One region of the Nonomuraea sp. 3N208 genome, then DNA from elsewhere that is predicted to be linked to it. Evidence: riboswitches for the same ligand, from Rfam matches in the RefSeq annotation. Region 1 holds a riboswitch; each other region holds the start of a gene.

Evidence for each region. A riboswitch is a leader RNA that binds a small molecule or an ion and turns the genes downstream of it on or off. The one in region 1 is predicted to bind cyclic di-AMP.
Region 2: it holds a riboswitch for cyclic di-AMP, as region 1 does, so the genes downstream of both, ACTWPT_RS31245 (CHAP domain-containing protein) here and ACTWPT_RS29465 (hypothetical protein) in region 1, are expected to answer to the same signal.
Region 3: it holds a riboswitch for cyclic di-AMP, as region 1 does, so the genes downstream of both, ACTWPT_RS48590 (glycoside hydrolase family 25 protein) here and ACTWPT_RS29465 (hypothetical protein) in region 1, are expected to answer to the same signal.

The regions. Positions count from the first base shown of each region.
Region 1 is NZ_JBQQBR010000020.1:181,977-184,232, reverse strand. It holds gene ACTWPT_RS29470 (DUF5302 domain-containing protein) at 66-266, shown strand; cyclic di-AMP (ydaO/yuaA leader) riboswitch at 427-561, shown strand; gene ACTWPT_RS29465 (hypothetical protein) at 734-1,543, shown strand; gene ACTWPT_RS29460 (alpha/beta fold hydrolase) at 1,588-2,256, shown strand, end outside.
Region 2 is NZ_JBQQBR010000022.1:147,365-149,620, reverse strand. It holds gene ACTWPT_RS31250 (Gfo/Idh/MocA family protein) at 1-798, shown strand, start outside; cyclic di-AMP (ydaO/yuaA leader) riboswitch at 916-1,052, shown strand; gene ACTWPT_RS31245 (CHAP domain-containing protein) at 1,064-1,750, shown strand; gene ACTWPT_RS31240 (alpha/beta fold hydrolase) at 1,858-2,256, opposite strand, start outside.
Region 3 is NZ_JBQQBR010000048.1:28,620-30,875, reverse strand. It holds gene ACTWPT_RS48595 (ester cyclase) at 229-594, shown strand; cyclic di-AMP (ydaO/yuaA leader) riboswitch at 1,166-1,308, shown strand; gene ACTWPT_RS48590 (glycoside hydrolase family 25 protein) at 1,322-2,068, shown strand.

The DNA.
Region 1 (2,256 bases):
CAGTTTCGTGCCATGGCCGACGTCGTGCGAAGCTGTGATTGTCCCCAAACACCATGGAGGTCCTCATGGCGGATACACCCGAGCCGGAAAACAGCGAAACTTCCGAGGACGAGATGAAGCGCAAGTTCCGCGAGGCGCTGGAGCGCAAGCGCAACCAGCACGCGGGCTCGGGCGCGGGTGGCAGGGGCGGTGACCCATCGAAGATCCACGGGGCGCACGGTCCGGCTGCGAGTAAAAGATCGTTCAGGCGCAAGAGCGGCGGCTGAGGCTGGGATTGCGAGGGGGCACGGCAGGCCGTGCCCCCTTTTTCTATGCCCGCGGAGGCCGATCTTCGCCCGATTTGGGCCTTTACATCCTTAGGTAGATCTTTCGACGGATTCATGATGATTTGTTTGCGTGTGTCCGGAATACGTGGTTAAAGTGTGGGCCATTACCTAGCCGAGTCCCGATAGATCGGGAACCGGGGACCCATCCCTCGGGGTGAATCCGGCCACGTGCCGGTAGGGCATCTCCACCGCCCGAACCCGTCAGCTAACCCGGTAGGCGTGATGGAGAGGACACCGCATTGATGTACGTACCCCCAGACAGCGTCGTGCCGGCCTCCGGCTGATCGGCCCTTTTCCCAGGCTCCTTTCGCGCTCCGCGTAGTAACCCCCGTTCGGCGTTCTGCCTTGCTATGCCCTTTTTCCGGGAGCGCGTGTCCCTGACCCCTCGCAAAGGACCTCACTGCCCCATGTCTGCACGTTTTGGCCTGCGTTCCTGCGCCCTGTTCGCCACCTCCGCCACCACCGTTGTGGCCATCGCCTGTACGGCGGCCCACGCCGATTCCGACACCGACGAGAAGGTACTGCTCAAGGGCTCGACCACGGCGTCCTATTACTGGGACGACGGCTCCGGCCGCAACGGTGACACGGGGATGCCCGCCAGCGGCAAGCCCATGCAGAAAGGGCTGGCCGCCAGTCCGAGCTGGCCGCTGCTGACCGAGGGATACGTGGTCTACAAGGGCAAGAAGCTCCCCTTCTTCGTCGGCGACCGCGGTCCGGGCGTGCCCTCCAACCGTGGCATCATGCTCGACTTGGACGCCAAGACCTTCGCGGAGCTGACGGGCGGCAGGTTCAACCCCAACACGCTCAGCGTGGACGGCGTCGGCGGCCAGGGTCACATCGACGTCGACTATGTCATCACCAAGTGGGGCAACGGCGTCGGCAAGAAGAACTACCCGGTCCCCTTCTCCACCGGCGCATGGGCCAGGAAGGACACCAACCCGGCCAAGCCTCCGACGGTCGTGGCCGAGGAGAAGCCTGCCGAGGAGGAGCCTGCCCAGCTCAAGCCCCCCGCGGTCAAGTCCACCGAGGTCAAGCCCGCCGAGGAGCCCGCCGGCGGCAAGGCGGTCGCGGCTCCGCCGGAGAACGCCGTCGCGTCCAAGACCGAGGCCGAGGAGTCGAGCGCCGTGGGCGGCGTCCTCCTCGCGGGTGCCCTGGCCATGGCCGGGGGCGGCGCGGTGCTCGGCCACAAGCGCGTGCGCAGGCTCATCAGGCGCTGACTTTACGACACGGAGACCAGAATGTCATTCTGGTCTCCGTGACCATGCGCGCAGCCGTCAACGGCATCGACATCGCCTACGAGACCTTCGGCTCACCGGCAGGACGACCCCTGCTCCTCATCATGGGGCTCGGCGCTCAGCTCATCCACTGGGATGAGGGGCTCTGCCGGCTCCTGGCGGAGCAGGGCCACCACGTCGTACGGTTCGACAACCGCGACGCGGGCCTGTCCACGCACTTCCACGACGCGGGTGTCCCCCAAGCGGGGAAGCCCGCGCCGTACCTGCTCGACGACCTGGCCGACGACGCCGCCGACCTCATGGACGTCCTCGGCCGGCCCGCCGCCCATGTGGTCGGCGCGTCGATGGGCGGGATGATCGCCCAGACCCTCGCCATCCGGCATCCCGGACGGGTGCTGACCCTGACCTCGATCATGTCGACGCCGGGCCCGGAGGTCGCCCCGCCGACCGCGGAGGCGCTCGCGGTGCTGATGGCCACGCCGCCCGACGACCGCGACGGCGTGCTGGAGCAGGCGCTGCGGACCTGGTCCATCATCGGATCGCCCGGCTACGACCTGGATCGCGAGCGCATCACCGAGATGGCCGGGATGGCCTATGACCGGTGCTTCGATCCGGCGGGCACGGCCAGGCAACTGGCGGCCATCATGGCCTCGGGCGGCCGCACGGAATCGCTCGCCCAGGTGAAGGTGCCCACG
Region 2 (2,256 bases), on a different contig from region 1:
GCCTACGACTCCTACGAGCGGCTGTGCGCCGACCCGGCCGTGGACGCGATCTACGTGGCCACTCCGCACGCCCAGCACCTCCAGGTCGCCGAGGCCGCCATCGCCGCCGGCAAGGCCGTGCTGTGCGAGAAGCCGCTTGCCGCCACCGTGGACGACGCCGAGAAGATGGTGCGCCTGGCACGCGAGGCAGGCGTCTTCTTGATGGAGGCCATGTGGATGAGGTTCAACCCCCTCATCCAGAAGATCGCCTCCGATGAGCGCTTCGGCGAGATCCGGTCCGTGCAGGCCTCTTTCGGCTTCACCCTGCCCTACGACCCCGCCCACCGGCTCTGGGCACCCGAGCTGGGCGGCGGCGCACTGCTCGACCTGGGGATCTACCCGTTCGGGCTGGCCCAGCTGCTCCTCGGCATGCCCTCCGGCCTGCGTGTCACCGGCTCCCTGGCCCCGAACGGGGTGGACGCGGAGACCGCCGGCGTTTTGCTCTATCCCGGCGGCAGGCATGCTCTCGTGGCGACCTCGTTGCTCGGGAATTACCCGAACGATGCCAGCGTTGTAGGCAGTCAGATGCGGGCAGACATCCAGGCTCCGTTCTGGGCGCCGCAGCGGATTCTCCTCACCGGGCCCTCCATGGAGCCGGAAGAGCACGTGCTCGATCCGGCCGACAACGGGTACGCCGGAGAGCTCCGCGAAGTCCGTGCCGCGACGGCCGAAGGCAGGACCGAAAGTTCGATCATGCCGCTTGACGAGTCCCTTGCCATGATGGGGCTTCTTGCCGACGCTCGCAGGCAACTTGCCTAGCTGGGCCTTTAGGCAGTTGTAATCCCCTTGCCCCATGTATTACCTTATGGGGCATCTTGCGGCATGCGTCCGGTTTGTCCGGACACGTCCGACCATCGCACGAAACATCACAGGACAGTCCTGTGACCGCTGAATCCGCCTTGCGCGGAACCGGGGACCCATGTCCTTTGGGGCGAATCGGCACTTCGGTGCCGTAGGGCAGCTTCCACGCCCGAGCCCGTCAGCTAACCCGGTAAGCGGCATGGAAGCAAGGAGTAACCCCTCGATGGCCAAGCACCCCATTTTCGCTGCCAACAAGATCAACATCGCCCGCGCCGCCCTCGGCGCCACCGTCCTCGCCGCTGCGTTCACCGCCCACGTCACAGGTGCCGCGTCGGCCGCGACGGACAAGCAGCCGGTCGCCTCCAAGGCCGAACAGGCCGGCATCAAGGCCGCGGCGACCGACAAGACCAAGATCAATGTCACCGCCGCCCAGGTCCTGGCCCTGGCCAAGTCCCAAGTCGGCACCAGTGAGAACGCCGCCGGCGGCGGCACCAAGTACCAGCAGTGGTACGCCAACTCCCAGCGCGCCGCCGAGACCATCGCCCGCGACGGCGGCAGCCGCGCCCACTACCTGAACGCCGCCTGGTGCGCGATGTTCGTCTCCTGGGTCGGCGAGCAGACCGGCGCCCGCCCGCAGGTCGGCTGGGACGCCTGGACCGTCGCCCACGCCAAGTGGTTCAAGGCCAACAACCGCTTCGGCACCGACGTCAGGCCCGGCGCCGTCGTGTTCTTCTCCTGGAACGGCAGCAAGGACATCAGCGACATCAAGCACGTCGGGTTCGTCGTCAAGGACAACCAGGACGGCACCATCTCCACCATCGAGGGCAACACCGGCAACGGCAAGGTCGAAGAGCGCACTCGGCCGAAGTCGCAGGTCGTCGGCTACGGCTACCCCGAGTACGCCGCCTGACGATCCCTGCGCCCGCACGAGCGCGCATCCCCACGCGGGACGCGCGCTCGCCGCGTTCACGGCCCGACCCTGAGCCGAACGCGCGCCCCTGCTGAGGCAGATGGGGTTCAGTCCAGGAAGAACCGCGCCAGAGCGGCTGCGACGGCGGCCGGGTCGTTCTCCATTGGGATGTGACCGGCGCGCGGGATGCGGACCAGGGAGGTGTTCGGCATCTCGGCGGCGAAACGCTCGGCGTGCCGGACCTCCTGGAAGGTGTCGTCCTCGCCCCACACCAGCAGCTTCGGCGTCCCGTCGGCCTGCAGCGCGGGCACCAGGTCCAGCGTGTAGCGGCTGTCGGCGGCGCCGGCCAGCGCCATCCACGACCGTCGCACCCGGGCGTCGTGCCACGGGTCCAGGTAGTCGGCCAGCTCGGCCTCCGTCGCCGGACGGGCCAGCGCGGTGGTGACGGCCGTGCGGCGGGCGGCCAGCAGCTCCTCCGCGGTCACCGCGGCCACCGCGGCCGGGTC
Region 3 (2,256 bases), on a different contig from region 1:
ATCACCCGGCACTCCGACCCCATCACGGTCCGCGAGACAGGTGTTCCTTGTCGAAGTCTTTTAGGGTCAGACTCCGAAGGCGCGGCGGATGACGGCGTCGAAGGCACGGTCCGAGAGCAGCCAGCGCATGAAGATCGTGGAGGCCCATGGTCGTCCGTGAACGCGCTTCCTCCTGAGCCCTGTCGTGCTCACACGCCCACGTAGAGTTCGGCGGCCGCGGCCGAGGACGTGAGCGCCCTGGTAAAGCGAATGCAGGAGTGCTTCAACAGCCGGCAATTCGACCAGGCCGCAGACCTGCACACCCCCGGCTTCTTCAGCCATCCGCTCGGCACCACAGGGTTCGAGGCGGGCAAAGACGCCTGGCGCACACTCGTTACCCGGTTTCCTGGCATACGCGTCGTCGCCCAGGACATCCTGGTTGACGGCGACAAGGCCGCCGTCCGCTCGACCGTCGAGGGGATCGCGGCCCCAGACGGCGACGCCCAGCCCATGCTGTTCGAGATCTTTCGCATCGACAATGGCCGGTTCGCGGAGATGTGGGGGGCCAGCACGGGATTCCCATCCTCGGCTAGCCCTGAGGATTTGCTCAACTAGCCCCGAAAATGTGCGTCGTGGGGTGGGCGACCGGTTCGGCAACCACAGAAAAGCGCTCCTCGCCTGGGACGATAAGGGGTGCCGATGTCCTTTTCGGCCCAGGTCGAGGAGCGCTTAACGACGTTCCACGCCCTCCATGCCTCCGCACGTCCCTGCTCGCACCCGATGGTCACCTGGCGGGATGATCAACACTGTCGTGGTGCTCAAACCCATCGACATTCTTCCGAATTCAAGATCGCTAAATGGTAGATGGCGTTCACAAGCTGGCCTCCGAGAAGTCCTCGACCTTCCTCGTGCCGTCTCCCGGGGCGATCGCAGATCGTATGCTTCAACCTGCCTTAAACGTTCTATCAAGCGCAGGTCAAGCCATCCGGACCGGTCTCTGAACATGAGCCTGCTCACCGAGACGGCGAATTCCTAGCCGAGCGGGGCTCCTGAGCCGTCACCAGGAGAGGAACTCGCCGACCACCGGTTTGTCCACTTGTAAACCTTTTGGTTGATACATTATGTTATGCGCCATACGTCCGGTTTATCCGGTTGTTGCATTGACCATCGCATGACATCACAGTCCTGTCTGTGACCGCTGAATCCGCCTTCGGGCGGAACCGGGGACCCAGTCGTTCGAACTTGGGGTGAATTGGCGCCGAGGTGCCATAGGGCAGCTTCCATGCCCGAACCCGTCAGCTAACCCGGTAAGCGGTATGGAAGCAAGGAGAACTCCCTACCGATGGCCGACCATCGTCTTACCCCTGCCCCGAAGACCAGCGTCACCCGAATGGCCAACCGCATGGCCACCCCCGGCATCTTGCTGAAGTCCGCGGTCACCGGGTTGCTGGCCGTGACCACCGCCGTGGCGGGTGCGAGCGTCGCCAGTCCCGCGCACGCCGACAGCGACACGCTCGTCTACGGCCAGGACGTCTCCAACTACCAGCCGACGCACGATTGGGCCGCCAGCGGCGCCAAGTACGGCATCGTCAAGGCGACCGAGGGCGCCGATTTCAGAGACCGTGCCTTCGCCCGTCACTGGGCCGAGATGGCCAAGCAGAACATGGTGCGCGGCGCTTACCATTACGGTCACCCGGCCAACGACCCCGTCGCCGAGGCCGACTTCTTCCTATCCGTGGTCAACAAGCAGCCGGCCAGGAGCGGTGACCTCCTCGTCCTGGACCTGGAGACCACCGACGGCAAGTCCGTAGCCCAGGTCAACGCCTGGGCCAAGAAGTGGCTGGAGCGAGTGAGGGCCAAGACCGGCATCACCCCGCTGTTCTACTCCGGCTGGAACTTCGCCAGCAGATATGGTCAAGGCCTCGGCCAGTACCCGCTGTGGGTCGCCCACTACAGCAAGGCAAGAGGCACGGTCCTGCCGCCCGCACCGTGGAAGACGTGGACCATCCACCAGTACACCGACAGCCCAGTGGACCAGAACGTCACCTCCGTGAGCCTGGACCGACTTCGCGCCCTGGGCCGCAAGTAACCGGGTCCGTGGTCGCGCGGCACGCTCCAGGCAGCGAACGCTCAAGGCCCGACAGCACCTCAGCCCCGAGGCGGCCCTGCCCCTCCTGCCGCCCGGTGGCTTCGCCGTTGCCCTGCAGTCCTTCGTCGTCTGGGCGAACTCGGCCACGTTGCGCCAGGAGATCATGGCGGCCGGCGATTTCCCGCTGC